DNA from 4 places in the Colwellia sp. 6_MG-2023 genome. Region 1 is predicted to be linked to each of the others. Evidence: predicted binding sites of a transcription regulator. Region 1 holds the regulator's gene; each other region holds the start of a gene.
The links. Region 1 encodes sigma-54, which starts transcription at its own class of promoters, with help from an activator protein. Its sites were predicted from a motif close to GTTGGCACGNNNNTNGNNT; they were not measured.

Region 1 (8,210 bases):
AAATCCTGAAGCATCGATTCGCGACATTCCTATTATGCTCGCAATCACAGGGTTACTATTTTTACTGTGTTTTAGCCGTAAAGCGGGCTGCTTTAGACTTACCCGCATAAAAGGTGCATTATTATTAATGTGTTTTTGTGGTTATCAAGCATTACTTTATAGCCAAACAACCATTAACTAGCACAAAATATTAGTTTAAGCTGAGCCATGAAAAACTTTAAAAAACTTGCTAAAAATGTAATTAACATTGAACAACAAGCAATTAAAGAGTTATTACAATATATTGACCATAACTTTGAATACGCCTGTCAATTAATGTTTAACTGCCAAGGCCGTGTTATTGTTATTGGTATGGGGAAGTCGGGACATATTGGCGGTAAAATAGCAGCCACATTAGCAAGTACGGGCACCCCTGCTTTTTTTGTTCACCCAAGTGAAGCCAGTCATGGTGATCTGGGTATGATCACCAAAGACGATGTTGTACTAACAATTTCTAATTCAGGTGAAACAGGCGAAGTTCTCGCGATTACGCCTGTGATAAAACGCATTGGGGCAACACTCATCGCTATGACGGGCAATATCAACTCTACATTAGCCAAATTAGCTGATACACATATTTGTATCAAGGTTTCGGCTGAAGCTTGCCCATTAGGATTAGCTCCAACGTCCAGTACTACTGCAACATTAGTAATGGGCGATGCTATTGCCGTTGCTCTACTTAATGCTCGTGGGTTTACCGCAGATGACTTTGCTTTATCTCACCCTGGTGGTAGTTTAGGTAAACGTTTATTACTTCGCTTGAGTGATATTATGCATCAAGGCGATCGTATTCCTATTATTTCAGAAGATGCATTGATAAAAGACGCATTAGTGGAAATGTCACTTAAAGGCTTAGGCATGACCGCCGTTGTTAATAAACATAAGCAACTTGTTGGTTTATTTACTGATGGTGATTTACGGAGAATTCTTGATTTACAAATTGATATTCATCGGGACAATATAACAACCGTTATGACTAAATTCCCAACCTTAGCACAAGCAGACATGTTAGCAGCGCAAGCGCTAAATATAATGGAAGATAAAAAAATCAATGGTTTGATTATCGTTGATGAAAAACAAATACCTATTGGTGCAATGAATATGCATGACTTACTAAGATCAGGAGTTCTTTAAATGGAAAATATCACTAATACTATTCAAAATTCTAATACACTTTATGGTGATGTATCACTAAACGTATTAGAACGAGCCAAAAAAATTAAATTACTTGTTTGTGATGTTGATGGTGTTTTTTCAGATGGTCGTATTTATTTAGGTAATGATGGCGAAGAACTTAAAGCATTCCATACTAAAGATGGCTTTGGAATAAAAGCACTTGGTAATAGTGGTGTAGAGGTTGCAATAATCACTGGTAGACGTTCAGCTATTGTAGCTAACCGGATGTCAGCTTTAAATGTTAAACACATTATACAAGGGCAAGAAGATAAATTGCCTGCACTGATGACTTTAATTCAAAAACTTAATTTAACCCCTGATGAAGTAGCTTACATAGGAGACGATATTCCAGACTTAGCATGTATTTTACACGTTGGTTTAGGTATTGCTGTGTCTGATGCACATCCAGCTGTATCAGCAAAAGCTAATTATACAAGCTTTATTAATGGTGGTTTCGGCGCAGTACGAGAAGTTTGCGACTTGATAATGCAATGTCAAGACACTATTGATAATGCTACAGGCGCGAGTGTATGACACGGATAAATTTTTTAGCCTTTTTAATCTTGCTATTAGCCGCTACGGTTTATGGAATAATCGAATGGCGACAGTCAAAAATAATACCAGGTGAAGTCATCGACAGTGAACTCACACCTGACTTTATAGCGGAAGCACTTAAAACTGATATTTACACCGATTCAGGCGTACTTTCACATGCTATTATTGCTAAGAGAATGGAGCATTATGCCAAACTTGAACTAACACACTTCGAGCTACCTAAGTACACATTGTATCCCCAAGCATCATCGAAAGATAATATTGACGGCTCCGATTTAGCAAATGAAAATAGCTCGAGCAACAAACTAACAAAAAATGCACCATGGAAGCTTAGCGCTAAAGAAGCAACGCTATATAAAAATAATAGGGTTATTTTAAATCATCGAGTACACTTAAGTGCAACTGATAAAAATAGTTTAATACAAGAAATTCATTGCAAATATTTAGAGCTTGATTTAAATACTAATATCATTAGCTCAGATCAAACGGTAATGGTGCAAGGAAAAGACTTCACTATGTATGGCTCAGGTTTAATAATTGACTTAAACACTAAACAGATGACATTAACCGAACATGTACGTACTATTTACAAAAAAAATAATGGTTACCCTCTAAATGACAATTAAAAAAATTAGCAAAGGTTTCTTATTAAGCTCATTACTGCTCTCGTTAGCACTTCCAGTATGCGCGGCTAAGAAAGATCTCACACAAGAAATCACGATAAAATCGAAACGTCAATCAGCTGATTTAAAAAATAAAATAGCGAGTTATTTAGATGACGTTAGTATAAACCAAGGCTCTATTTCGATTAGTGCTGATATTGTTCAAGTTTACAGTAAAGTTGATGATAAAACTCAACAAAAACAAGACACTTACCTTGCCAAAGGTGAACCTGCTGTTTTCAAACAACAATTAGAAGATGGTAGTTTAATCAGCTTGCAAGCTAATGAGATAACCTATCAACCAGATCAAAATATCATTACCATCTCAGGTAATGCGCAAGTACAACAAGCAGGTAGTAAAGTGACAGGAGAAATAATCACTTACAATACGCTAAATGAGAAATTGGAAGCTATCAGTAGTGATAATGATTCAGTAACCACTGTTTTGCAGCCAGCTCAAATAAAAGCTCAACAAGATAAGAAAAGTAATGACAGTAACAAGCAATAATAATAACGGCGAAGCTAATAATTCGACTTTGATAGCTAAAAACCTATCAAAAGCTTACAAAAGCAAAAAAGTTGTTAAAAACGTTAGTTTAGCGGTAAGCTCAGGACAAATTGTTGGCTTACTGGGGCCTAATGGAGCAGGAAAAACGACTTCTTTTTACATGATTGTTGGCTTAGTACCCAATGATAATGGCCAAATAATGCTGAATGACGAAGATGTAACACTATCGCCTATGCATGAACGCGCACGTCGAGGTATTGGGTATTTACCTCAAGAAGCGTCTATTTTTAGAAAACTAACCGTTACTGAAAATATTATGGCAATATTACAAATTCGAAAAGGCCTTAATGAAAATGAAAGGCAAACAAAATTAGAGCACCTCTTAGAAGAATTTAATATCAGCCATATTAAAGATAATTTAGGTATGAGTTTATCAGGAGGGGAAAGAAGACGCGTAGAAATAGCCCGCGCTTTAGCAGCAGATCCTGAATTTATATTACTTGATGAACCTTTTGCAGGTGTTGACCCTATTTCTGTCGGCGACATAAAAAAAATAATTATTCATCTTAAAAACCGTGGTCTTGGTATCTTAATAACTGACCACAATGTTCGTGAAACACTTGATGTATGTGAGCATGCTTACATTGTTAGTCACGGTGAAATAATAGCAGAAGGAGATTCTAATCAAATTCTTGCTAATCAAAAGGTAAGAGATGTATACCTAGGCGAGCAATTCACGCTATAGTTAACATATATAATAAATTCGTAGACTATACTTGCTCTAAGTTAGTAACTATAAACAATAATAACAGGAATTAAGACAACGTAGATGCGCCCAACTCTGCAACTCCGGATAGGACAACAACTAACCATGACGCCACAACTGCAACAAGCTATAAAGCTTTTGCAGTTATCGACGTTAGAGCTTCAACAAGAAATTCAAGAAGTACTTGAAAGTAATCCTCTGCTTGAAATTAATGATCAAGAAACCTCAGATAATAATTCAGAGGATAGTAGAGATAAACTTGAAGAAGCTTTTTCAGCCACCATCACAGAACGATCTACCAGTGATGGAAGTGAAGATTCATCAGCCTCTATTGATGAGATAAGTACAACAGAAGCAATGGAGAAAAATGACATACCAGAAGAGTTGAACATTGATACAACTTGGGAAGAAAGTTACAGTGCTGGTACGTCAAATACAGGGGCAATTAGTAGCCCAAGTGAAGATTACACCTATCAAGGTGAAACGATCGATTCAATACAAGATCACCTTTTATGGCAAATGGAATTAACGCCATTTTCAGAAACTGATCGCACGGTTGCTATCGCTATTATAGAGGCTGTTGATGAAGCAGGTTATCTTACGGTATCGAGTGAAGAAATATTAGAAAGTGTTGGTATAGAAGGACTGGAACTTGATGAAGTCGAAGCGGTATTAAAACGTATTAATGTCTTTGATCCTGTTGGTGTTGCAGCCCGTTCTATCGCTGATTGTTTAATTATTCAATTAAATCAGTTTGATCCTGAAACCCCTTACTTAAAAGAAAGTAAATTAATTATCGGCGAGCATATCGACTTACTCGGTAATCGTGACTATCGACAATTAATGCGTAAAACTCGCCTCAAAGAAGAACAGTTACGTGAAGTAATGCGTTTGATACAGAGCTTAAATCCTCGTCCTGGTGATGCAGTAGTGAAAAGCGATGATCAATATGTTATTCCTGATGTTTCCGTAGAAAAGAAAAATGGTCGTTGGGTTGTCGAATTAAACCCTGATACTGCTCCTAAGCTATCAGTAAATCAACAATATGCTGCCATGACAAAAACAACAAAATCTTCTAGTAATGACGGACAGTTTATTCGAACAAACTTACAAGAAGCTAAATGGTTTATTAAAAGTTTAGAGTCACGTAATGATACTTTACTTAAAGTATCTAACTGCATTGTACAACGTCAACAAGGCTTTTTAGAACATGGCGCTGAAGCGATGCGACCTATGGTATTAAATGATATTGCTGAAGCCGTGGATATGCATGAGTCAACTATATCTCGCGTAACTACGCAAAAATATATGCACACGCCTAGAGGTATTTTTGAATTAAAATACTTTTTTTCAAGTCATGTTAGTACCGAAAATGGAGGTGAATGTTCATCAACTGCCATACGTTCATTAATTAAAAAACTCATTTTAGCAGAAACACCCGCTAAACCGCTCAGTGATAGCAAAATGGCAGACTTACTAGCACAACAAGGAATTAATGTTGCTAGACGTACTATAGCTAAGTATCGTGAATCCTTATCTATACCACCGTCCAACCAACGTAAGAGTTTATTATAGCCTGTGACTTTATTTTCTGAATTAACTAGAGAAGGAACATACTTATGCAAATTAACCTTACCGGTCACCATGTAGAAATAACGTCATCATTACGCGATTGTGTTGAAACAAAATTAGCTAAATTAGAGCGACATTTTGATCATATCAATAATGTTCATGTAGTCTTGACTGTTGAAAAGTTAGAACAGATAGCTGAAGCAACTATACATTTAAAAGGCAGTGAAATTCATGCTTCAGCAGTAAGTGCTGATATGTATACCTCGATAGATACTTTGGTGGATAAACTAGATCGCCAAGTACTCAAATACAAAGGCAAAATAACACAACATTAGTTTTATCCATTATAATTATGACACTACAAAATATATTAACACTGAACTGCACACGTTGTGCAGTTCCAGTTCAAAGCAAAAAGCGTTTACTTGAACTAATTTGCCAACTTGCCGCCAATGAACTAATTGACTCTAACCCAACAGATCTATTAGATAGCTTAATGAATAGAGAGAAAATGGGGAGTACTGGTATCGGCAACGGTATCGCTATCCCTCACGGCAGACTAAACAATACAGACAAAGCTATTGCCGTGTTTTTAACTACTGAAAACGCAATTGACTTCGACGCAATTGATAATAGACCTGTTGATATATTTATTTGCCTATTTGTACCTGAAGACAATACGCAAGCGCATTTAGAAACGTTGCAAAGTATTGCCAAACTATTTAGTGATCGCAAAACAGCTAAAAAAGTTCGTAAATGCACCAGCCAACAAGAGATGTTTGATCTTATTCAACAAACCGCTTAATCAATAAGTTGAAATATATTTCTACACAATAAAACCTAATGCATAGCTAATTCATGCGGAACTTAAAAATATGAAACTTATCATTGTTAGTGGCCGCTCTGGCTCAGGGAAATCAGTTGCATTAAGAGTATTAGAAGATTTAGGATATTATTGTGTTGATAATATTCCTGTTAATTTACTACCTGCATTAACCCATACCGTGATTAATGATTATGACAATGTTGCAGTAAGCCTAGATGTTCGTAACTTACCTAACAATCCTAAGGATATTGTAGAGATCATTGAATATTTACCTGATGCAGTTGATGTAACTACATTATTTTTAGATGCAGATGACAATGACCTTATTCGTCGTTTTAGTGAAACAAGGCGCTTACATCCTCTAATTAAAGAGAATATTGCGCTAGACCAAGCGATATCACTCGAAAAGAAACTATTAGCACCTATTTCTACCAATGCCGACTTATATATCAATACCAGCCAGCTAACTCCGCACCAATTAGCTGACTTGGTACGAGAAAGAATTCTTGGAAAGAAAACCGGTAAAATGGTTTTAGTCTTCGAGTCTTTTGGCTTTAAACACGGTATTCCTGCTGATGCTGATTATGTATTCGATGCACGCTTTCTTCCTAATCCTCATTGGGAAACTGAACTCAAACCTTTTACAGGTTTAGAGCAACCAGTAAAAGACTTCCTTTCTAGTCAGCCAATTGTGACAAAGTTTATTTGGCAAATTAATAGTTTTATGATGACTTGGTTACCCCATCTAGAACGCAATAACCGTAGTTATGTTACTATTGCAATTGGTTGTACGGGTGGGAAACACCGCTCTGTTTATATTGCTGATTTATTAGCAAAGAACTTTAGTAAAGAACAACAACATGTTCAAACTCATCATCGAGACATTAAGAAAATTAAAGAGTAAAACTCATTATGTCTATTCAAAAGCATAACAAGAACCATGATGATATCATCGTCAGTAAAGAATTAACTATAATTAACAAACTTGGCTTACATGCCCGAGCTGCAAGTAAATTAGCCTTACTTTGTCAGAAATTCTCCGCCCAAATAACCCTATCATTAGAAGAAAAAGAAGCTGACGCCAATAGCATAATGGCCATAATGCTCTTAGCTGGTGGACAAGGAAAAAATGTAACAGTCACCGCTCAAGGAACCGATGCACCCGCTGCATTAGAAGCTATAAGCCAGCTGATTGAAGCTAAGTTTGATGAAGATGAATAAATAGCCCAAGATCGGCTTAATAAATATTCCTCAAACAGCTATTTACGTGCGATAGACTAGCTATTGACGCTCGATTTTCCCTACTGCTTGCAGGTCAAAAGTAGAAAACTATCAAGCATGAGTATAGTAAAAGTAAGATTCTTAATATTTTCAATTAATTAAAAATATCTTAAACCAAGTTCAAGTTAAATAAGTAAAAAAGCTGAAAGAAACGCTAAGTTACGATAAACTTAACCATAATAAAAAATATTAAGTCTATTACACACCCACTCTCAAGTGTTTAATAGCGTTGGTATTTATCATTCCCTACGCTCAAGTAAGATATCTATGCCGGATCTAATAGAACAAGAATATATTCAAGAAAGACTACACCAAATTAATGAAGCACTTGATGGTGGTATGTTTGTCTATGTACGCAAATTATTACAAGACATGTCTGCCTATGATCTCGCGCTATTCCTTGAGTCTTCTCCAGCTAAGAGTCGCGCATTATTATGGCAACTTATTGATGCTGAACACCATGGTGAAGTACTTGAAGAATTAAATGAAGAAGTACGTAAAGGCATTTTACAAAGCATGCAGCCTGAAAAACTGGCTGCCGTTGCTGAAGGTATGGATGTTGATGATCTAGCAGAAGTGTTACGTACCTTACCTGATACTGTTTATAGAAAAGTTCTCGATTCTATGGACTCTCAGGATAGAGCACGGGTAGAAACTGCGCTATCTTATGACAAAGAGACAGCAGGTGGTATCATGAACACTGATACCATTACGCTACAACCTGAGGTAAGTGTTGACGTAGTATTACGCTATTTACGCTTAAAAGGTCAACTACCTGAAGCAACAGACTCATTTTATGTCGTCGACCGAAGTAATCACTTCATT
Region 2 (8,210 bases), on a different contig from region 1:
AATTACATGATCTGCAGCTAAAACAAGTAAGAGTGCATCATCACCTTTTGCCAACGTATTTAAAGCCGCAATAGCAACAGCAGGTGCTGTATTCCTTCCTTGTGGCTCAAGCAAAATACTCGCCCCAGAACAATTCACTTGCTTAATTTGCTCTGCCACTAGAAAGCGATGATCTTCGTTGCAAATAAAAAGCGGCGCTTGGTGCTGCGTTGGTAAACGCGCCAAAGTGTCTTGCAACATACTCTTATCATTAATTAGCGCTAAAAACTGTTTAGGAAATTGCGCACGTGAAAGAGGCCATAAGCGAGTCCCACTACCACCACACATAATGATCGGTGATAAAATTGCATTTTTTTGTTTCATCGTGACTCTATAAATACAAAAATTTATGCTACATGATAAAACATTAAGCTGATTTATTTAAATTAAATAAAAGTACTCCCTACATAATATAATGATTAAAGTGTATATTTATTAAATTGGCTTAAGTAATTATTTTTACCTTACGACAGTGATTACAATGAAATATAAAGGGGATGTTAAATGTTTAATTACGAAAAAGCTTTTTCCAGAAACATTGGCTGGGTAACAAAAGAAGAACAACAAATACTTAGAGGTAAAAAAGTCGCCATAGCGGGTGCAGGAGGCGTTGGTGGAGTACACCTTTTAACCCTCGCGCGTTTAGGTGTCGGAAATTTTTACATATCAGATTTTGATGATTTTGAAGTACATAACTTTAACCGACAATCTGGAGCTTTCATATCTACACTCGGGCAGCAAAAAGTTGATGTAATGGAGCGTATGGCTAAAGACATCAACCCAGAAGCAAATATAAAGTCTTTTCCTGAAGGTATCTTTGCACATAATGTAGATGAATTTCTTGAAGGGGTAGATCTATATGTTGATGCCTTAGACTTTTTTGCTCTTCAAGCAAGAAAAATAGTTTTCAAAAAATGTTATGAAAAAAATATTCCCGTAATAACAGCTGCACCATTAGGTATGGGCTGTGCTTTTCTCTGTTTTATGCCTGGAAAAATGAATTACGAAGAATATTTTCGCTTTGAAGACAAAAAAACTGAGGATGATCAACTCATACAATTTTTAATTGGTTTATCGCCAGCCATGCTACAGCGTTCATACCTAGTCGATAAAAGTGCGGTTAATTTTAAAGAGAAGCGAGGCCCTTCAACCTCTATGGCAGTTAACCTTTGTGCTGGAATAGCCGAAACATACGCTCTTAAAATATTATTAGATCGCGGGGAAATAATTTCGGCACCTTACGGACTTCATTTCGATGCTTATCGTAATAAATACAAAAAAACGTGGAGACCATTTGGTAATGCTGGATTAATGCCAAGAATAATGTTTAATATTGCTAAAAGAATAGTTGCCAAATAGCCTTTTACGATAGAAAACAAATCAAAAAAAAGCTATATTCTGTTTAATTATAAATTGATTGCCATCATTGAAGGAAGATAATGAAAGTTACAGTTTTTGGAATTGGATATGTAGGGTTGGTTCAAGCAGCTGTTTTAGCTTCAGTGGGTCATGATGTTGTTTGTGTTGATATAGATCAAACGAAAGTAGATAACCTTAAAAAAGGTATAATTCCAATTTATGAGCCTGGTTTAACTCCACTGGTACAAGAAACACATAAAAATGGTCAACTAAATTTTACCACTGACGCTAAATTAGGTGTAGAACACGGTGAAATTCAATTTATTGCGGTAGGAACACCTCCTGACGAAGATGGTTCTGCTGATTTAAAATATGTTCTTGCTGTTGCTGAAACAATTGCTACTCATATGACAAGCCCAAGAATAATTGTCGATAAATCAACAGTACCTGTTGGCACAGCTGATAAAGTAAAAGCTAAAGTCGTTTCAGTGTTAAATCAACGAAAAATAAACATTGAATTTAATGTCGTGTCAAACCCTGAATTTTTAAAAGAGGGGGCTGCCGTTAGTGATTGCATGAAACCAGATAGAATTGTAATTGGCACTGAATCAGAAACAGCTAAAGCTGCAATGCGCGAGCTTTATGCACCATTTAACCGTAATCATGATCGCATGATATATATGGATGTACGCTCTGCAGAATTAACTAAATATGCTGCCAACTGTATGTTAGCAACTAAAATTTCATTTATGAATGAAATGTCTAACTTAGCAGAATTACTAGGCGCTGATATAGAAGCAGTTCGACATGGTATTGGATCCGATTCACGCATTGGTTATCAGTTTATTTACCCTGGTTGTGGTTATGGTGGTTCATGTTTTCCTAAAGATGTACAAGCATTAGTAAGAACAGCTCATGGCATTGAATATAAACCCGCTTTATTAGAAGCTGTTGAAAGTGTTAACTACGCTCAAAAACAAAAACTATTTAACAACCTAAATACCTACTTCAATGGCGATTTAAAAAATAAAACAGTTGCCGTTTGGGGTCTGTCATTCAAACCACAAACAGATGATATGCGAGAAGCATCATCAATGGTGCTAATGGAATCGTTATGGGCCGCTGGAGCCAAAGTACAAGCTTACGATCCGGAAGCCATGGAAGAATGCCAACGTATCTATGGTGTGCGTGATAATTTATCATTGGTTGGAACCAAAGAATCCGCATTAACTGGCGCGGATGCTCTAGTAGTTTGTACTGAATGGAGTCAATTTAGAGCGCCTGATTTTGATTTAATTGAAAAATCATTATCACATAAAGTTATTATAGATGGTCGTAATTTATACGACCCGGTACTATTGAAAGAACGTGGTTTCTCATACTATGGTATAGGTCGTGGTGACAGTATCAAAAAAATGTAAGTTGTCATTCCTTCTGACATGGGCAATAAATTCTAACCTACATAGGTAAAACCAAGGTAGGTTAGAATTTATTCTGACAACATGGGTAATGAAGTATGCCCTCAAGATAAATAATATTTAGGAAACAATGTGAAATTTTTAGTTACGGGTGCAGCTGGCTTTATTGGTTTTCATGTAGTGCAACGCTTATGTAAACAGGGACATGAAGTTATTGGTATTGATAACCTTAATGATTATTACGATGTTAACTTAAAATTAGCACGTTTAAATGAATTAAAGGCATATAAATCATTTAAATTTATCAAGTTAGATCTTGCTAACCGAGAAGATATAGCTCAGTTATTTGCAATAGAAAAATTTAACCGTGTTATACATTTAGCCGCACAAGCAGGTGTTCGTTACTCTATTGATAATCCAATGGCTTATGCTGATTCTAACTTGATTGGCCATTTAACTATTTTAGAAGGGTGTCGTCATAATAATGTTGAACACCTTATTTATGCATCATCTAGTTCAGTTTATGGCTTAAACAATAAAACACCATTTGCCACGTCTGATAGTGTTGATCATCCTATTTCATTATACGCTGCTACTAAAAAATCAAACGAATTAATGTCTCATACTTATTCTCATTTATATAACATTCCAACAACCGGCTTAAGGTTTTTCACTGTTTATGGACCTTGGGGTCGTCCAGATATGGCTTTATATAAGTTTACTAAAGCTATAATCAACGGTGATCCAATTGACGTATACAACCAAGGTGATATGCGAAGAGACTTCACTTATATCGACGATATTGTTGAAGGCATTATAAAAATTCAAGACATTATTCCTGAAAAAAACAAAGATTGGCAGGTAGAATCTGGCTCTACAGCTGAGAGTTCAGCACCGTATAAAATCTTTAATATAGGTAATGGTAACCCTGTAAAATTATTAGACTTCATTGACTCATTAGAAAGTTCGCTCGGTATAAAGGCAACGAAGAATTTCATGCCTATGCAAGCAGGGGATGTATACCAAACTTATGCTGATATTGAAGAACTGTTTATAGCTACCGATTATAAACCTTTAGTCGCAGTTAGTGATGGTGTTAAAGAGTTTGTAAATTGGTATAAAGGTTTTTATCAATAGTATGAACTATTCATTAGAGTGCTTTATCACCCAAAAATAATAGTGGTGTGTTCCGAATAAACACAAGATAAGAAACGTGTCAGATTTTTTTACACTATTATTTATGATAAATAGTCACAGTTTATCATCACTACACTTTAACCTTTAACATCAACAGCTTAAAAAAAATTAAAAAGTTGGCACCTTGCTTGCTTATACAGAGTAGAGAATAAAATCTATTACATTGCTTTTAAAAATACTAATGCAGTGTTATTACAATTATTATGTTTAAAGGATAAATCATGAAATTAAAAACTCTATATACAGCATCTGCATTATTATTAGTATCTGGTGCTGCAAGTGCAGACCCAATTAGTATTTCTACTCCGTTTGGAGCAACATCTTTCTTTAATGCTTTAGGTGCGACTAACTTACCAGTAACATCTACATATGTTAATGATGGCACTATTTCTATGGGTTCAGAAGCTAGTGACCTTGTTGGTGCTTCTCTTGCTTTTACTGATATGGGCGTTGGTACTATTGGTCAATTATCACCTTTATTAGGTACAGGCACTACCGCTAGCTACGGTAACGATTGGGTATTAGACTTTACTTATACACTAACTGGTGTTGCAGAATTCATAGATGGTGGTGCTGTTGGTGGCCTTATTACTGATAATACTTTAGATGTAGATGGAAATGGTGTTATCGATTTTGTAGATGCTATTTCTCCTACATATACTGGCGGTACTTTTGAATTTTTCTACAGAAATGTAACTACAGCAAACACAACTAAAGTATTAGAGCTAGACTTAAATAACTTTGATGTGAACGGACCTAATGTTGTATTTAACAGTGTTGTAAATTATGACTGGTATACAGCTGGTAGTGATGCACTAGTAGAGAACTTGTTCATTGATGATTCTGGTTATACATTCTATGAGTTAGCAACTGCTGGTGGCACTATAACTGAAGCTCAAGATATATCTTTCCGTACTGATTTTAACATAGACCCTAATCTATTACCTACTTGTGACGATGCAACTTGTGACACAATATCTCGTACTACAGATATTAATCTTTCAGGTGTATTTGCAGTTCCAGAGCCAACATCAATTGCAATTTTAGGCTTAGGTTTATTAGGTTTAGGTTTAAGAAGAAAAACTAAAGCATAATGACATAACCTTATCTAGTATAGATACCAAAAAAAGTGACCTTTAGGTCACTTTTTTTATGCCTTTAACTTTATCATATGCTAACGTAGCACAAATACTTTGAAGGAACTCCAATGATGAAACGTCTCCACATTCTAATAATTGTTATAACATTTACTTTTCTTAGTGGCTGCGAAAACAATAATACTCCAGAACAAGTTTTACTAATCGCTAAGCAAGCCATTGAGGATAATAAAAGTAGCGAATTAAATAATGCTATTATTTCACTTAAAAACTCTATTCAACAACATCAAAATAATCCCGAGTTAAGAGCTTCTCTTGGAAAAATATATTTAATGTTAGGTGATTTAGGATCAGCAGCAAAAGAATTAAATAAAGCCGAAAGCCTTGGTGCCCCAGCGGAAAAATGGTTGCTGTCTTTAATGCAAGTAGACTATCTTCAAAATGAGCATGATAGCGTTTCACGTTTATGGAAAAAATATAACAAAGACCTAAACCCCAAAAGTCGCTATAACGCTAACCTTTTCTATGCCTTATCAATATTATCTCAAAAAGAAAGAGCTGAAGGCTTAATAGAATTAGAAAAACTTACCACTGATACAAACAATAATAATCCCAATCAAATATTAGCATTAAACTTATTAAAATTAATGTCGCCAAATATAAAAACTAATGATATTGCTAAGAGTATTGCAGAACTAAAAATATTTGCTAATGAAAATAAAAAAAATTGGTTAGCCTGGTTACTACTATCAAAAGCTCAATTTTCATTTAAAGATTTCGAAGAGGCCGCTGCAAGCTATCAGCACTTAGCTAAATTATTGCCAAAATATAGCGTTGCCAAAATTTATGAAGCAGAAAGCAATATTGAAGCTAGAAATAATGAAGCAGCAAAGGGGGTATTACAAGAGCTCCTAAAACAATACCCTACACAACCTTATATTAACTTTCTATCCGCTAAAAATAGCATAATGATGAAAGATTATACCAATACTAAAGTAGCGATAGAAAAAACCCTTGCATCTAATTACTCAAACGATACCATAAAGCTTATCGCTGGTATTACCTATTACCAATTAGCAGAATACGAAAATGCTCACTCTTATTTAACCTCTATCGCGAAAAACCTTCCTTCCGATCACCCGGCAAGAAAAATTTTAATAGCCACTCAAATTAGACTAGGCTATATCGATAATGCTTACACAGAACTAAGCGATGGAACAATTGATAATGATGAAACAGTATTAGTAGCTGCTGTAGCACATTCTTTACTAGCAACAAATAAACCCCAACAAGCATCGCAACTATTAAATCAAGTAAATATATCACAAGCCCCTACGCCAGCACTGGCTTTAGAAATAGGTAAATTGAAGTATAGGGTTAATGATCAGGAATCACTTGTTGGTTTAGAAGAAATAATTAAAAATATTACAAATGATATCGCTATATCAGCTACGGATGTCCAGCAAGCCAGAACAATGGAATTAGCTTCTCTAGTTCAAAAAAATCAGCTAGATAGAGCAAAGGAAATGACTCAAGATTGGATAGCACAAGAACCTAACAACATAGGGAATTACCTTCTATTAGTCGAAATAACAAAGAGAATGAAAAATACAAGTGAAATAGCTGGCTTGTATCAACAAATGCTAAAAATTGACCCTAACTTCATTACAGCAAAACTATATTTTGCTGCAAAAAGTTTAAGTGAAAATAAAAATACACAAGCAATAAAGGCCTATAATGACATCCTCAATACAGAGCCAAAAAACGTCAAAGCAATAATTGGAAAGTATCATGCCTTAGTGGGACTGAAAAAAGATATAGAAGCTAATACCTTTATACAAGAATCGTTAAGTAAAGAAGAAGACCCTACACTTAGCTTAGCTTTAGCAAAAAGTTACTATCAAATGGGAAATATAGATCAAGCATTAAACGTGCTATCTAATAGAACTTACCTATCCAACAGGAACAACATTGAAAAATACAATATTCTTGCTCTTTCTTACTTGAAACAAGAAAACAAACCTAAAGCCATTGCAGCTTATAATTCAATTTTAGAAATAGCCCCTAACAATATCCTCGCTTTTACTAAAAAAATATTAACGATGGAAAGTATCGGGCTATATAAAGAAATATTGATTGATATTGAAAATTTTAAAAGTAATCTACCGACTGAGGATCCCCGTATTAATTTGATGCATGCAGAGTATTTAGTTAATGCAGGTAAAGCCAAGGAAAGTATGGATATTTTAAATAGTTATAAACAAACGAATATTGCTGAAAGCCCAATATACAAAGGTATTTTGGGCAAAACTTTATTTTTGTTAGAAGACTATACTACAGCAAAGCCACTACTTGAAAAAGAATACAAACGGCTAAATAGCTCACGCACAGCAACAATGTTATATAACACGTACATGCTTACTAATGAGCCTGAGCGAGCAATTACACTTGTTCAAAATCATTTACATAAAGACCCTGATAATTTGTTATTTCTTAACCTCTATGCAGAATATTTATTTAAAACCGATAGAAATAAGTCTATCAACGAATATATCAAGTTACTTGCTCTTGATAAGACAAATGGTATTGCTTTAAATAATTTAGCTTGGATTTATTATGAGAAACAAGAGTACAACAAGGCTAAATCTTATATTGATAAAGCGCTAGAATATTATCCAAATAATAAGAGCATACTAGACACTGCAGCTAAAATTTCAGCCGCAACCAACTAAGAAATAACGAGATAAGAAGATCACACTCCCCTATAATTTCTGGTAATATCATTTAAAATTATAGGGGATATAATGCAATTTTTACTAATACAAAAAGCACTATACAGTTATCATCATGCCATTGTAATAATAAGTGCAAGTGTTGATACTATTAATCTACAGTAGGAGGTTTTTTCTTATCGTGTATTTCTCCATATATGCTTTAACCATCTGTTTAACAGCATATTTTTCATAAACTAATGTATATGCTTCATTCGCTTTTAATCGTCGCTTTTCACTGCTATTTTTTACTTCATTTAACTTATTTGTCAAAGCCTCGCAATTGCTAGGCTCTACAAACCAAGCTTGTTCTTCTGTAATAAATTGAG
Region 3 (8,210 bases), on a different contig from region 1:
ATATACGATTATTTCCAGATGACTATGATAGATTTTCTGAATTGCTCGAAATTGATGCAATTTTAGTGTGTAGTGGACAGGTCAGCTTTGATGATTACTCTGGAGGTAATACAATGACCGCCAGAGATATTATGACGGTAGCTGATGCTAGAGAAAACTATGTTACTTCTTTAGATGTTAGAGTGCATAAAGAAAAACTAGGCGACAGTTTTATTGAACAATTTACACAAGTTTTAACGCCACATAAAGAAGGTACTTGCCCTGTGAGGGTTTATTATCAAAGAGAAGAAGCTCGCGGCATGTTAGAACTTGGAGTACAATGGCGGGTATCGCCAGCAGATATGTTATTATATGATTTAAAAGAACTATTAGGTGAAGAAAATGTCACCTTACAGTTTAAGTAGCTGAATAGTTTTTATAATATATATTTCAGAGCTAGCTTTAACGCTATCCGTTAAAATTAATAATTAAGTGTTATCGATGATAAAATCGGTAATGAAAGAAAATTAAGACCATTTTTTAGGTGCAAAATAGCATATGTCATTAAATTTTTTAGATTTCGAACAACCTATTGCCGAACTTGATGCAAAAATAGAAGAGCTTCAGCTTGTTAATGCAGGTCAGGAGCTAGATCTTGATTTAGAAGATCAAATTTCTCAGTTACGTGAAAAAAATAAAGAACAAACCAAAAAGATTTTTGCCAATTTAGATCCTTGGCAAACAGCACGAGTAGCCCGTCATCCACAACGTCCATATACGTTAGATTACTTATCTCGTATATTTACTGAATTTGATGAATTAGCTGGTGATAGAGCGTATGCTGATGATAGCGCTATTGTTGGTGGTACTGCACGTTTAGATGGTCGACCTGTGATGATTATTGGTCATCAAAAAGGTCGTTCGACCACTGAAAAAGTTAAACGTAATTTTGGTATGCCTCGTCCTGAAGGATATCGAAAAGCATTACGTCTAATGAAGATGGCAGAGCGTTTTAATATGCCAATTATTACTTTTATTGACACTCCTGGTGCTTATCCTGGCATTGGTGCAGAAGAGCGTGGTCAAAGTGAAGCTATAGCAACGAACTTAAAAGTAATGGCACGCTTGTCAGTTCCTATTATTTGTACCGTTATTGGTGAAGGTGGCTCTGGTGGTGCGTTAGCAATTGGGGTTGGTGATAGAGTTAATATGCTACAATATTCTACTTATGCTGTAATCTCACCTGAAGGTTGTGCATCTATTTTGTGGAAAACCGCTGCTAAAGCATCAACAGCTGCAGAAGCTATGGGTATAACTGCACAGCGTATTAAAGAATTAGAGTTAATTGATAATATTGTGGAAGAGCCATTAGGTGGTGCACATCGCGATATGGATCATATGGCAGCAATGTTAAAAGAATCTTTAAAAAGTAACTTAGCAGAACTTGATCTGTTAGATAAAGAACAGTTGATTGAAAGTCGATATGATAAGTTAATGTCATTTGGCTACTGCTAATATATTATATTGCCAACCTATATTAATACTTATTATTAATATAGGTTGTAGATAAAGTGTTTATACCCTTAAAGACTTTATCTACAACCAGTCTTTCATGACTATCTCCCCTCTATTAATTTTCAATCCACACAAGTATCAATTTGGTTTTATAATGTTTAACCAGTTAAAAAAATTGATTAAAACAAGTTTAGGCTATTTATGCATCCCATAGAGTTAGCACTGCTAAACGCCATCAGTAAACATCCGAACATGCCTGTGGTTGTTGCTTATAGTGGTGGTGTCGATTCGCAAGTCTTATTACATGCCATAGCATCGTTAAAGAAAGCATCTCCTTTAACGCAACCTATTACTAACCTTGTAACTGTATGTCATGTTAATCATGGTTTAAGTGACAATGCTTTTTCTTGGCAAGTTTTTGCTGAACAAGCTTGCTTAGCGCTTAATTTACCGTTAAAAATATGTCGGGTTAATGTCCAAGCACAAGCACAGAAGTCATTAGAGTCTTTAGCGCGTGATGCAAGGTATCAAGCTTTACATTCGATTTATCAAACACCTTCATTGATCATTACTGGGCACCATAGTGACGACCAAGCAGAAACTTTCTTACTTGCCCTTAAGCGAGGGTCAGGTTTAAAAGGTCTATCAGCTATGGGTAATGAAACTAGACAAGAGAAAGATTTATTACTGCGACCATTATTATCAATATCTCGAGCTGACATTATTGATTATGCCAAAATTAATGATTTAACCTGGGTCGAAGATGAGTCAAATACAGATACTCGGTTTGATCGTAATTTTATTCGCAATAATATTATGCCACTATTAATGAAGCGCTGGCCTAGCATTACTAGTACCATTAATCGCAGTAGTGAACATTGCAGAGAAGGGCAGTTATTACTTGATGAGTTGGCTGAAGAAGACCTTAACCTTTGTATTAGTGGCGTGAATAGCTTAACGGTGAGATCGTTAACTCAGTTATCTCAACAACGGTTTAATAATGTAATTCGTTATTTTTTAACTAAAAATAATTGTTTAATGCCAAGTACTGAACAGCTAGCTCAACTGTACCTACAATTGAATGCGGATAGTGATAAAAACCCTGTAGTGAAAGTTGGTGATAATGTGATTCGTCGTCATAAGGGGACTTTATATTTAACCGCTGACTTTATAGATATTAGCAATTGGCATACTGATATCGTGTTCAATGAGCCGAAAACAGAAATTGAGCTACCCGATAATTTGGGGAAATTATATTTTTTAAAGAAAACTAGCCAAGACATTACCGTAGCATCTCAACGAATTATAATGCCGAATGCAGGACAAAAAGTGACAATACGTTTTAATCATAGCAATCCTATTTGTTTACCTGATTATAGAAATCATTCTCGTAGTCTAAAAAAGATACTTCAAGAGTTAAATATTCCAGTTTGGCAACGGAAAAGGATCCCTTTTTTATATTATGATGATGTATTAGTCGCTGCGATAGGGCACTTTGTTTGTCAACGTTATATCCCTAAAAATAATGATGATAGTATTCTTTTAAACTGGTCATAATCACCAGGTAACTAGCAGTCCCTTTCTTAGTCACACGCTACAAATAACCTGTACAAAAAACAACCTATGCGATTATTTTAATTAAATTAAATCATTATTTTTGTGTCGAGTTTTTTTACACTAGTAGCTTTTAAAATAAGTGGAAAATAATAAGTTGTAAAATATCTTTATATATCAACACCTTATTGCTCCTATTTTTGTTGGCATGATATGTGCTTTATTTTGGTAGGCTGTTGTAAAACAGTACTTTTTTTAAACTGTTTCTAGAGTATATGAAAGGTATAGTAAAACATTTGCATATCATTCATAGGATAACAGAATGAATTTATCGATAAATAAAGGATGACAATGAAAACTTTCAAGAAAAAATTACTAGCTGCTGTTACTGTTATGGCATTATCTCCACTAGCTCAAGCCGGTGTGATTTCTTTTTCAGATAACCATGCTGCTTCTACCACTGAATGGAGTGATGTATTAACTGTTTCACAATTTGATGCTAGCTTAGGTAACCTTGATACTATTAATATTAGTTTTTCTGCTAGCATGTTATCAGACATCACTCTAAACAATAATGATAATCTAGCACAAACTACAAGAGGCAGTGTAGGTATTGAAACTATAGGTACATTTTTAGGTTTGGGTTCACTTACTATAAACTTGAGTGCTGATACTGGTTTTGTAGCTCTTGGTGCAGATGGAGCACTTGATGGCTCTGATATATTTACCGCGTTTGGTTTAACTGGTACTGATACGATCAACGCTACTATCGATTCTTCAAATACTGATTTCCTAAGCTTTATCGGTACTGGTAATGTTTCTACTTCAGGTTTAACTGCTTTCGGTAATTTTGGTGGAACTGGCGGTAGTAACACTGTAATTTCAGTAGATACTGTAGCTGGTGCTAGCTTAAATGTTACATATAACTACACTGAAACTACTAATCCTACACCAGTATCTGAGCCTACTTCTTTAGCTATTTTAGGTCTTGGTTTAGCTGGTATAGCTTTACGTCGTAAGAAAAAATCACTTTAATTTAATTATTCTATTAGTTTATAAAAATTCACTAATAAAGAATGATTAAGTTTGATTAATAAAAAACGCCGCACATTTTGTGAGGCGTTTTTTATTGGCATTCATTTTACTCTGTAATGGTGTTTCTATACTTGTACTAATGCGGTAATAGCCAGTTTATTAAAGTGCTTTCACTGCATAAGGTTTAACAACTGAACTATAAAATACACATATTATAGAATAGCCAATCGAGATAATATCTTCTAGTATTACTTAAACTCTATTTTGTGATGTTGTGCGAAGCTGCAGCAGAAAAAACAACATCAGTAGAGCTGTTAAGTGCTGTTTCAGCTGAATCTTGAATAACACCAATAATAAAACCAATAGCAACCACTTGCATTGCGATGTCATTATTGATACCAAATAAATTACAAGCTAAAGGTATTAGTAATAGTGAACCACCTGCGACACCTGATGCACCACAGGCTGAAATAGACGCCACGATTGATAATAAGATAGCTGTGCCAAAATCTACATCGATATTTAAGCTGTTAGCTGTCGCTAGGGTTAACACGGTAATTGTTATTGCCGCACCTGCCATATTTATAGTTGCACCTAAAGGAATTGAAACAGAGTAGGTATCTTCATGTAAATCTAACTTTTTGCATAACGCCATATTGACTGGAATATTTGCAGCAGAGCTGCGAGTAAAAAATGCGGTGATACCTGACTCACGAAGACACGTAAAAATTAATGGATATGGATTTTTCCCCATAATAATAAATACAATTAATGGATTAACGGCTAATGCAATAATTAACATTGCAGCAAGTAGGATCACAACAAGATGGCTATATTCAGCTAATGCTGAAAACCCGGTAGTCGCAATGGTATTGGCAACTAAACCAAAAATACCGATAGGGGCAAAGCGAATGACAATACGCACAATGCTCGATATCGCTTCACTGAAATCATGTACCATTATTTTTGTTTGTTCATTCGCATGTTTAAGTGAGAAGCCTAAGCCAAGCCCCCAAGCCAATAGGGCAATAAAATTTCCGTTTACGATGGCACTAATTGGATTTTCGACTACTTTAAAAGCCAAGGTTGATAATACTTCACCTAAGCCCTGTGGTGGAGTAGCACTCGCGCTAGCTATATCTAATGTTAATGTCGTTGGGAATATAAAACTAAGCACTACAGCGACAAAAGCAGCACAAAGTGTACCAAGTAAATATAAGCCAACTATTGGTTTTAATTTAGCATCACTGTTGATTTTTTGATTAGCGATACTCGAGGCAACTAACACTAATACTAAAATTGGCGCTACAGCTTTTAGTGCATTAACAAATAAACTACCAAGAATTGAAAATGAAATAGCGACTTCTGGGGCTAGTACAGCAAGTGTTATCCCTAATATAATGGCAATGATGATTTGGGGTACTAACCCGAATGCGTTTAGTTTAGTTAGTAGTGATTTTTTTTCTGTGTTGGAATGTATTGTCATGCTGACGCCTTATTATATTTTTATTGCCGAGCTTTTTATCATTGAAGTTAAGCTTTGTCTATCATTAGCAACAATATTTAATTACCAAGTGAGTATAGATTTTCTTACAAAAGATATAAAAAAATAATGTATAATTATGTTACTGAAAATTAAGTTTATCTTATATCATCAAGGTTAATATTAGGAACCAATATGCCTAACGAAAATGCATTAAAACAACGTAGTAATAATAGCTGTGAACTTTGCACAGCAACAAATAACCTCTCAGTATATCCTGTACCGCCAACGAGTGATTTAAGTGCACAACAGTGTGTTTATATTTGTGATACTTGTCAAAAGCAAATTGACGGTGAAGCAGAATTAGATATGAACCACTGGCGCTGTTTAAATGACAGCATGTGGAACCAAGAGCCTGCTGTACAAGTAATATCTTATCGTATGTTGCATAAGTTATCAGCTGAAAGTTGGGCACAAGACGCATTAGACATGATTTATATGGAAGATGACGTAAAAACTTGGGCAGAGCAAGGTATTGCAGCTGAGCAACGTGAGGGCCCAACACGTGATAGTAATGGTGCTGAGTTACATGACGGTGATGATGTTACTTTGATCAAAGACTTAAAAGTAAAAGGTGCCAACTTTACGGCAAAACAAGGTACTCTAGTACGTGGTATTACGTTAACTGATAACCCTGAACATATTGAAGGTAAAGTTAATGGTACGCGTATCGTACTTGTTTCAGCCTATTTAAAGAAAGCTTAAGCTAGGGGGATTTTCTAGTTTATTGACTATAAAAGGGCAGACGTGCCTTTTTATAGTTGCTCAACGTAACTTATTTCAAATCACTTTAACTCTATATGTACCCCCAGAAATTAAAATCTATAATAAGCTGACAGTTAAGCGCTAAGCAGGGGGAATAACTGTTGGTTGCTGTGACTCTATTTAATATTTTCGCTGATTATTCTGGGTGTATTAGCAGGCATCAGTATTGTCTAATTGACTCTCAATTACGAATAACTGAGGATATTTGTATTAGTAGAGCATGCAAAAGTTAGCTTATCGTAAGAGATTGATTCAGGTTTCACATAACGTATTTTTCAGGATTTTATCTACTCGTTCTTAAGGTATAATTTCCTAAAAGATAAGTTCTACAGCATTATTATGAGTACGGCATATGAATATAAATTTTAAAGCACTTAATAAGCATGATGCTAATTACACTGAGGTTATAAAACTTTATAAAGAGGCGTTCCCTGGTGCTAAGCGCATACCAACATTTTTACTTCGTTATAAACTTAGAAATGGTAAGGAAGGTTTTAATGTACTCTATGAAAATGATGTGTGGATTGGGCTGATTTATTCTGCTGAGTTTAAGGACATTGTTTTTGTACAGTTTTTGGCTATATCAGAATCATTACGCTCTCAAGGGTATGGAAGTAAGGTGATGGCATCATTAAAAGATAGATATATTGGGAAAAGAATAATATTAAATATCGAAGAACTTGATAAAAAAGCTAAAAACTATGAACAGCGAGTGAAGCGCAAAGCGTTTTATGAAAAGAACGGGTTTATTTCTACCGAGTATATGGTGAAAGAGCCTGATCAAAAGTATGAGATGTTGATACGTGAGGGCAGTATTAGTAAAGAGGAAATAGAATCATTATATGATGATCTTTTTGGCTCTATTATTAGTTTTTTTATACGACCTAAAGTACTAAAAATTAAGTACTAAAAATTTGAAGCAACATAGTTGTGGCATTAAGAAGTGATAAGTCAATGAATAAGGAACAAAAATAAGTATTTTTGCTCCTTAATTACTTATGGTAGCCGATAAAACTTTATTCTCGTGGAAGATTATCCCATACGCTAAAAATAAGTATCTATGTTTTAATAAGGTTTATTTATTAAAGGTTCGCTTTTCTATAGGCTTCACACGCATCTTGATCTTTACATTCCCCGTATAGATATAAACTATGGTTTGTTAATGTGATTTGATGTGATTCAGCAATATCTTTTTGTCTTTGTTCTATTACATCATCTTCAAATTCAACAACTTTACCGCACTTTAAACAAACTAAGTGGTCATGATGTTTTTTATGCGATAATTCAAAAACAGATTTACCACCTTCAAAATGATGGCGGCTAACAATACCAGCATCATCAAATTGGTTAAGCACGCGATATACTGTTGCTAAGCCAATCTCTTCTTGTTGCTCAAGTAATAGTTTATAAACATCTTCAGCACTAATATGCTGATTTTTTGGGTTTTGTAGAATGGTAAGAATTTTAATACGTGGCAGGGTAATTTTTAGTCCAGCTCTTTTTAGTTCTTCATTTTGATCTGCCATGGAATTAATTTCTCTATGTATAATGATAAAAGTGAAAGTATAGGTTGTTATCAAGCTTGGTGAAAGTGATAGTTTGGTTAAATGTTATATTTTTTCGTTTTAAAATACAAAAAGCTCAATAAATGAGCTTTTTGTATTTTATCAAAGATGACTCTTCTGCTTTATGAGCGCAAAAGCTAACAATTAAGAGAGTTCAGATAAACACATTTCATCATTGAGTTGATTTACCCATTTATCAACACGTTCTTCAGTTAGCTCTGACTGTCTATCTTCGTCAATACATAAACCGATAA
Region 4 (8,210 bases), on a different contig from region 1:
CTTATTTATTATTTTTGATGTTATGTATTGTTTCATTAGTCGTGATACTACTATGACCTTCTGTTTTAACTGTATTTTTCTGAAGAAAAGACAGGACACCGCTAGATAAAGCTACAGCTTTTCCTGTTTGCACCTCTAGCGGTTTATCTAACGTTTTAAGTAAAGATACTTGCTGCGCAGAAACACCTAAAACCAATTGTTCTTCACCTATTTGAAGTACAACCACTCTTTCTTTAGCACCTAAAGATAAGTTGGCAATAATACTTAATCGATTTGAGTTTTGTTGTGTAAGATTAAAACGCTTTAAAACAAAACCACTAACAATAATTAATGCCAACACCATTAATAAAGACATAATCATGCTGCCAACATCAAGGTTTGAATTAACATGTTTACCGACTTCTGGCGCTTTTTCTGTAACGGCCGTTTCGTTTACATTCGCTGAATCTACGTTTTCAGCATTTTCAATCTCACTCTTTTTACCCACTTCAAGATCAACCTGAGAAGTTTCCTCACTGTTCGATGTCTTATTAAAAACTTTATTATCAGTCACTTCTTGTGCAAAAGATACCGGAGTAAACACAACCAAAGCACAAAAAAATAAAACGATTATTTTAACCATTATTTTAACTTCTTAATTCGTTCTATCTGACTAATTACATCCGTTAAACGAATACCAAATTTATCATTAACCACCACAACTTCACCATGAGCTATCAGGGTACCATTAACCAAAACATCAAGTGCTTCACCAGCTACGCGATCTAGCTCAACCACTGAGCCTTGATTAAGCTGTAATAAATTTCGAATACTAAGATTACTTCGACCAACTTCCATAGAGATAGTCACTGGAATATCTAAAATAGTATCCAGCTTACGTTTTTCTTCACCTGTGATTGGTCTTTCGTCTTCGGTCAATTCTTCTAATTCAACTTTTTTTGCTTGATTAGCTTTTTCTGCAGACGCTTCAGCTTGCTCATCTAATGCCTCATCCCACATACTTAAATCTTCTTCATTATCATCGCTCATACCGCTTGCCTCAATGTCAATTCTTTACAATTAATGTTCTATACCCGATAAGTATTACAAATCATCTTCTAAAAGTTCCAGTTCTGCGTCGCTGTCAAGGCGCTTGCCGCCTTTAGTCAAAATAGTTAATTCCGATTTAACAGATTCAGGACGTTTAATTTTTTCTTCTATTTTTAACGCTATATTTTCACGACTACGGCCTAGCTTAGCTCTAAAGGTAGGTAAGTCTTCAATTAAGACCGTAATATATTCAGGCATTTCTATCGGAATAATATCGCCTGCTTGTAGCTCCATTAACTGATTTAATGGTATGTCTACTTCTAAAAATTTAGTATTTAGTGCAACAGGCACATCCATAATTTCATCACGCAATGCCTTAGACCAGCGCATATCTGTATCTTCTTTATCACTTTGCACACCCGCATCAAGTAATTCTCGAATAGGCTCAAGCATTGCGTAAGGCAGAGCAATATGAAAATCCCCTCCTCCACCATCAAGCTCAATATGGAAAGAGCTGATAACAACCACTTCTGTTGGGCTTGCAATGTTTGCCATTGATGGGTTCACTTCTGAGTCTAAATACTCAAAAGAAACATCCATCACAGGCGACCAAGATTCTTTATAATCTTCAAAAATTAATTTTAATAACATTTGAATAATACGACGCTCGGTCGGAGTAAATTCTCGACCTTCAATTTTCGCGTGATAGCGACCATCTCCGCCAAAAAAGTTGTCAACTAAAATGAAAACTAAGCGTGCTTCCATGGTAATAAGGCCAGTGCCTTTTAAGGGACGAAAACGTACCATGTTTAAACTTGTAGGCACAAATAAAGTATGTATATATTCACCAAACTTTATCATTTGAATGCCGTTTATCGATACTTCAGCTGTTCTACGCATCATATTAAATAAGCTAATACGCATATGACGAGCAAACCGTTCGTTCACCATTTCCAACGTCGGCATACGACCACGAACAATGCGATCTTGCGAAGAAAAATCATAGTCAGAACTGCCATCCTCTCGAGTTGGGGAATCTTCAACTATTTGTTCTTCTTCAACATCATCAACACCATGTAAAAGCGCATCAATTTCGTCTTGGGATAATAAATCACTCACGCGTCATACTCTTTTCGCCCATATTGGCTTCATTTAACCTAGTTAATATACATTCATATGAACACTATCAACGGTCACTGTCATTGTAAACTAGCAGCCAATTATTCGCTGCTTTTTCAAAAAATTATTGCATTATAAAGCCGGTAAACAGAACTTTTTCAACCGTCTCATTTCCTTTAAGATCTTTCATTACTAGTTGTACTGCAGAAAGTGATTGATCTTTCAATACTTCCTTACCTACACTAGTTGCTAAATCGTCAGCATTGGCTTGTGAAAAAATATTTAATAAAGTACTTTCAATTAAAGGTATATGCATTTTAGCATTCTCTTCATTATCAGCACCTCGAACCAACAATTGTACACGTATTTCAATAAAACGATCACGAGTAGCGCCAGGAATATTAAAGCGAAATGGTCTTGGCATAGGAACATAAAGTGCTGAACCAACTTGAGCTGGTGCATTTTCATCAGCATTAGCTTCATTAGAGGAGCCTTGGCTAGATTTAGCTTGCTCTGATGTATCGCCTCCATTGCTCCCCATAAAAAAGTAATAGCCGCCACCAGCGATTAATACTACGGCTATGATCGCAATAATAATGATCATTTTTTTCTTTTTGCCGCCGCCATCTAATTCTAGTTCGTTTTTTTTACCTTTTTCGTCAGCCATAACTTACCTTTAGCTATTTATTAGTAAACATTAGTAAACTATATCCTTGAATAGCACTCTAGCCAATGTGTTTTCATCAACTTAGTGATATTTAGCCTAATTTATCTGCAATTTTATTCATATATTTTTTTTATGCATAATAATCGATAACTTTAGTTGAGGTATCCGATATTCTAGCTGATAAACTATGTTCTACCACATCACTAGCATCTGCCGTGTTTTGTGAGAATTGACTGTGGTTACCTCCACTACTTGCTTCAGCATCTGATTGCTGAGACTGTTGCTCAACATTCGCATCTCCAACATCAACACCTTGTTCAGCTAATAGATCTCTTAACTTATGCATGTTTTGCTCAAAAGCTTCTTTAGCCTGTTGATTTTGAACAACAAAATTAACAGTTGCTTGTTCACCTTGCAAGTTAACTCTTACTTGCACGTTACCTAATTCTGGCGGGTCGAGTGTAATATCAAATTGTTGTAATTTTTGTGAAATAACTAACATCACTTTATCTTTTACTGCATCGGCAAAATCTCGTCTAAAAATTGAAATAGTTTCCTGATGTAATTGGATGTTAGTTTTTTGACTTTGTACTACTTCGCCATTGGCTGTTAATGCCAATGCATCAGATGATTGTTGCTCTACTCTATCGTAAGCATCTTGTGTTGTCTTACTCGCCTCACCAATAAAATTACTACGATTATTCGGTTCAATAATATCTGCTGTAGTACTAGCCTTATTATTTACGCTCTTATTACCATCAGCATCTACTATTTTATTTTGCCCAATAAGTTTATCAATTGACTGTTCATTCAAGACTTCTTCAGGCTCAAACGTACTAGCTTCTTCCATGCTAGACGCAACTGAAGCTTGTCCTAAATTAGTCGGCACTGCATTTTTATTGATAACCTGTGAAGTTAAATTATCATTATTTTTTACTATGCCACTTTGAGTTTTACTACTTTCAACAACAGTATCAACTTCAGCTGTGGTTAACTCATTTTTTAAAACGCTAACCCCATTATCAGTTTTCATTAGCTTTTCATTAATTGTTGATTTTACTTCACTGTCGCTACCATCATCAGCTCCAATTGAAGTTCCTAACACCTCTTTTACCGATCCACTGATATTATTCGGGTTAACTTCTTTGCTAGCCGTCATAAGGTTTTGCTGTAAATTATCGCTTTTTACTTCAGTGCCTACTGGTATTGTACTTTGGCTTGCTATAGCTGTATCTACAAACTTCTGAGGAGAGGTATTTTCATCCTGAGGATTTATTTCCACTTGTTCTGCTATTTTATTATTAGCCATAACATTTTTTTCAGCTAATTTAGTTAAATCAGTTTCTAGGTTATTAGCACTCCCCTTACTCACTTTATCTTGAGCACTATTCACTAATTTTTCTGTAGACAACGTTTCATCAGTTGGACTTTCACCATCAATTAATAGTGTACTACTCGCCTGATTAGCCATAATATTTTCGTTAATGTTACTCCCTTTACCAATTTCTGGGTTTTTATCTTCAGAAATTAATGAATTAATTAACTTATCTGGTCCTTGAATAGCATCCGTTCCCACTTCTGTGGTTGAGGAAACAGCCTTAGCAACACTTGATAACCCAGTCGATAAACCTTTGTTTTTTAAAGATGTTTCAGTATTAAGTTTTGTTGTTTTCTCGTCAGGAATTTCATTAACATTCACTGCTGAAGCATCCACTATTGAAGGCACTGCTTTATCGGAAGAAGCCTCAGTCACTAGCGTTTGATTAACCTTTGTTAAAAAAGTCATAAGTAATTCTGATTCATCAACAATTTTTTTATCATCAGCATTTACTATACTTGTATCAGGTTCATCTTGATTGCCAAGAGCGGCAACTTCTTGCATATTTGTTGCCGGATCAGCGTTATCAACTACAGCCTGATGATATTCGGATCTATCTTGGATTTTATCATCCCTACTTATATTTTTTTGCTCAATAGCTGGCTTACTCGTTTTCGAAGAAGCTTTTTCATTAGAGACGATTCTATCATTAGGGGGATTATTTTCAGACTTAGTATGTTGCTTATTTTTAGAAAGCTGTATGTCTATATGCTGGGAAAATTTATCCTTTGGTGAAGTGGAATTTAAAGCACCTGCATCGTCTTTATTTTCGATACCTTGTGATACTTTCATGGATAAAACATTGAGTTGTTGCATAATAGCCCCAATTGCTAAAATTGATATAACTAAAGTATAACGACACTTTAACCAAACTATAAATTAAGAAAAAACTCCTTAACAGCTTTAGATAAGCAATAATCATTCCAGTTAGCTTTAAAATGCCTATAACGAGTGAATATAGTGTACAAATAATTTTAGTAGTGATGACGCTAGTTTTATCGCTTGAATATTCACTTACGCAAACTTACTACCGTTTGTTATTTAGGATTAAACTCCTAGGTCAAAATTAGCGTATAAATTGCAATTTAAGGTACACGTTTTATCGAGCCTAATAAGTATGTCCAACTCGATTAATAATTCGATTTTCGACGTAAAAATTGTTGGGTAGATATTTCATCAAACATACTTTGTTCTTTCTTGCTTTCAATCTTCATTAACGCTGCATTACGCTTATCAGTAAGCATTTCGACAGCCTGTACTTTTTGTCTTTGTTTGATCCACAACTCTTTACTTTGTTCAACTAACGCTTTAGCTTGATTCATCGCAATTTTAACTTGTTCTGCTGCATTATCGAGCTTATTAATGAAAGCATGATAGTGATTATAAGTAGCGCTATCCAAGCCAAGCGCTGTTCGTTCACTTAAACGCGACATATATTCTAATCGATAATCAGACACACTTTGTAAGCGAGTTAAATTTTGCTGATAATCATTTTCAGCATTGCGCAGTGCATTCTCCGCCTTCTCTTCCTTACTTTGCTCAAACTTTAATAGCGTGAGTAACTGCTTGTTATTATTTGCCGCCATAATATGTATTCCTTAAACGGTTAGCATGTTGAAGATACTTAACTTATTAGTCTTGAACATTTAATGCTAAGACTTAACGCGCTCAATTAATTCTTTTAATTAACGCTTCGCATTAGCCGTAGCAGCAGCTATTATTTCTTGTAATTGCTGTACACTTTGTTCAAAAGGTATTACTTCTTGAATCTGTTGTTGTAAAAAGAAGTTAATAACTGGCTGAACATTTATCGCTTGATCAATCCGAGGATCATTTCCTTTAGTGTAAGCACCGATAGCAATTAAATCTTTGTTTTGTTGATAAACAGAATAAATCTGTTTCAGCTGACGGGCTAGTTGTTGATGTTCAACATTAGTGACCATTGGCATTACACGAGAAATTGACCCTTCAATATCAATAGCTGGATAATGTCCTGCATCTGCAAGTTCTCGCGATAAGACAATATGGCCATCTAAAATAGCACGAGAGGCATCAGCGATAGGATCTTGCAGATCATCACCTTCTGTTAATACGGTATAAAAAGCAGTAATTGATCCTTGCCCTTCCCCACCATTACCAGCTCGTTCAACAAGTTGTGGTAATTTAGAAAAAACTGACGGTGGATAACCTTTCGTTGCAGGAGGCTCTCCCACTGCTAACGCTATTTCTCGTTGTGCTTGCGCGTATCGAGTTAATGAATCTAAAAGTAGTAAAACATCTAATCCTTGATCGCGAAAATATTCACTTATCTGTACTGCGGTTTCACAACCCTTTAACCTCATTAAAGGAGAGTTATCTGCCGGTGCAGCGACCACAACAGAGCGAGCGCGCCCTTCTTCACCTAAGATCTCTTCAATAAACTCTTTTACTTCTCGCCCACGCTCTCCAACTAAGCCAACGACAATAACGTCAGCTGTTGTTCCTCGTGTCATCATACCCATGAGTACACTTTTACCAACACCTGAGCCTGCAAATAACCCCATACGCTGGCCTTTACCAACGGTAATAAAGCTATTAATTGAGCGTACACCAACATCAAGTGGTTCAGTAATGGCTCGACGTGATAAAGGATTAATAGGGCTAGTATTTAATTTATAGTCATCATCATTTGTAATAGGTCCTTTCCCATCAAGCGGCTTTCCTATGCCGTTAATTACTCGCCCAAGTAAATTCATTGACAAAGGAAGGTGCATTTTAGCTGATATTGGAAGTACCCTAGCACCGGGTAACACACCACGCAGACTCTCTTCCGGCATAAGGTAAGTTATCTCTTGTGCAAAACCAACAACTTCGGCTAATAAATCACCATGAGCGGTCTCAACTAAACATTGGCTACCTATATGCGCTTTTACACCAACAGCCTCTAAGGTTAAACCCACAACACGTACTAGGCGACCAGCAACAGGCTCTTTAAATGGGTGTATAAATTTTTGACTGTTTTTTAATCTATCACTAATACGTTGGCTATCGACCATTATTTACCCTTCAACATGAGATAAAAGCGTAAATTTACTTACGCCTAACTAGTCAAAAAATTATTGATGTAAAGCATCCTGCAAGAAAGATTCCAATACTTGCTTTAAACGAGACTTCATCTGTAAATCAATGTTAGAAGTGCTATTTTCTATTTGGCAGCTTCCGACACTTAATTGTGGTGCCGGCAGCAATTTCCATCCACTTTCTTGAATGTGAGATGCACCAAACTGCTGTTCTACGCGTTTAATATCTTCAGGGTTTAAATATATTTGCGTTGTAGATTCATTACTAGGTAATGATTTGATACCGGCATTGATAGCAGCCATCAAAATATCGGGATTGGTTTTAGCTTCTTGTAAAACAACAGCTTCTGTTAATTGCACAACTAAATTTAGCAGTTGTTCTTCTATATTTTTTTCAACACTCGCTAAGGGCTTGTCTAACTGTTCAATTAAACTTTTCCAATTGTCACTTAACGTGTCAATCGTTTCTTTACCTTGAGCTAAACCTTGCTCTGTACCTACTTCAATACCTTGAATAGTACCTTCTTCAATGCCTTGTGCTTTGCCTTCTTCATAACCTTTGCCAAACCCTTCTTCCTTGCCTTGACTAAAGCCTTCATCATGTGCTGCTTGTCTTATTTCTTCAATTTCTTCTGCGGTAAGCGGCTCAGGCTCTTCAATTTCTTCTTCTGGCGGTTCAAAGCGCCATGTGCTCTTTTTTCCTAAAGCATTCGTATGACTTTCTTGGTTTTCAACCACTTCTGCTTGCACATTTGGATAAGACCAAACATCTAATTCTTCTGATTCTTTTGCTTTTATAATGCGGGGTGATGTTTTATTCATATTTTTCTCAAAACGGGTTGGTAACTTGTTAAACGAATACTTAATAAATCAAATAAGTATAAAGCCCAAACAGCAAATAAGTATTTTACTATCATCAATGACAATTATAAGAACTCATCGCCACCGCCACCACCAA

Region 2: a site for sigma-54 is predicted at 4,129-4,147, ahead of Q4503_RS08280 (PEP-CTERM sorting domain-containing protein). Genes of this name have one in related genera too.
Region 3: a site for sigma-54 is predicted at 3,251-3,269, ahead of Q4503_RS08915 (PEP-CTERM sorting domain-containing protein). Genes of this name have one in related genera too.
Region 4: a site for sigma-54 is predicted at 5,103-5,121, ahead of Q4503_RS03575 (flagellar hook-length control protein FliK). Genes of this name have one in related genera too.

What each region holds. Positions count from the first base shown of each region.
Region 1 covers NZ_JAUOPP010000002.1:24,431-32,640, reverse strand. Annotated here, with positions in the region: gene Q4503_RS01855 (calcium/sodium antiporter) at 1-181, shown strand, start outside; gene Q4503_RS01850 (KpsF/GutQ family sugar-phosphate isomerase) at 208-1,173, shown strand; gene kdsC (3-deoxy-manno-octulosonate-8-phosphatase KdsC) at 1,174-1,749, shown strand; gene lptC (LPS export ABC transporter periplasmic protein LptC) at 1,746-2,396, shown strand; gene lptA (lipopolysaccharide transport periplasmic protein LptA) at 2,386-2,940, shown strand; gene lptB (LPS export ABC transporter ATP-binding protein) at 2,921-3,685, shown strand; gene Q4503_RS01825 (RNA polymerase factor sigma-54) at 3,770-5,281, shown strand; gene hpf (ribosome hibernation promoting factor) at 5,326-5,613, shown strand; gene ptsN (PTS IIA-like nitrogen regulatory protein PtsN) at 5,631-6,083, shown strand; gene rapZ (RNase adapter RapZ) at 6,154-7,008, shown strand; gene Q4503_RS01805 (HPr family phosphocarrier protein) at 7,017-7,325, shown strand; gene mgtE (magnesium transporter) at 7,653-8,210, shown strand, end outside.
Region 2 covers NZ_JAUOPP010000010.1:52,238-60,447, forward strand. Annotated here, with positions in the region: gene Q4503_RS08260 (mannose-1-phosphate guanylyltransferase/mannose-6-phosphate isomerase) at 1-363, opposite strand, end outside; gene Q4503_RS08265 (ThiF family adenylyltransferase) at 544-1,398, shown strand; gene Q4503_RS08270 (UDP-glucose/GDP-mannose dehydrogenase family protein) at 1,479-2,819, shown strand; gene Q4503_RS08275 (NAD-dependent epimerase) at 2,949-3,953, shown strand; gene Q4503_RS08280 (PEP-CTERM sorting domain-containing protein) at 4,235-5,107, shown strand; gene prsT (XrtA/PEP-CTERM system TPR-repeat protein PrsT) at 5,221-7,842, shown strand; gene Q4503_RS08290 (glycosyltransferase) at 7,999-8,210, opposite strand, start outside.
Region 3 covers NZ_JAUOPP010000011.1:56,651-64,860, reverse strand. Annotated here, with positions in the region: gene dnaE (DNA polymerase III subunit alpha) at 1-404, shown strand, start outside; gene accA (acetyl-CoA carboxylase carboxyl transferase subunit alpha) at 538-1,494, shown strand; gene tilS (tRNA lysidine(34) synthetase TilS) at 1,696-3,051, shown strand; gene Q4503_RS08915 (PEP-CTERM sorting domain-containing protein) at 3,400-4,083, shown strand; gene sstT (serine/threonine transporter SstT) at 4,343-5,569, opposite strand; gene Q4503_RS08905 (PhnA domain-containing protein) at 5,762-6,331, shown strand; gene Q4503_RS08900 (GNAT family N-acetyltransferase) at 6,744-7,301, shown strand; gene fur (ferric iron uptake transcriptional regulator) at 7,474-7,917, opposite strand; gene fldA (flavodoxin FldA) at 8,101-8,210, opposite strand, start outside.
Region 4 covers NZ_JAUOPP010000003.1:191,939-200,148, forward strand. Annotated here, with positions in the region: gene fliO (flagellar biosynthetic protein FliO) at 2-622, opposite strand; gene fliN (flagellar motor switch protein FliN) at 622-1,029, opposite strand; gene fliM (flagellar motor switch protein FliM) at 1,084-2,148, opposite strand; gene fliL (flagellar basal body-associated protein FliL) at 2,273-2,815, opposite strand; gene Q4503_RS03575 (flagellar hook-length control protein FliK) at 2,946-5,009, opposite strand; gene fliJ (flagellar export protein FliJ) at 5,324-5,779, opposite strand; gene fliI (flagellar protein export ATPase FliI) at 5,879-7,228, opposite strand; gene fliH (flagellar assembly protein FliH) at 7,289-8,074, opposite strand; gene fliG (flagellar motor switch protein FliG) at 8,179-8,210, opposite strand, start outside.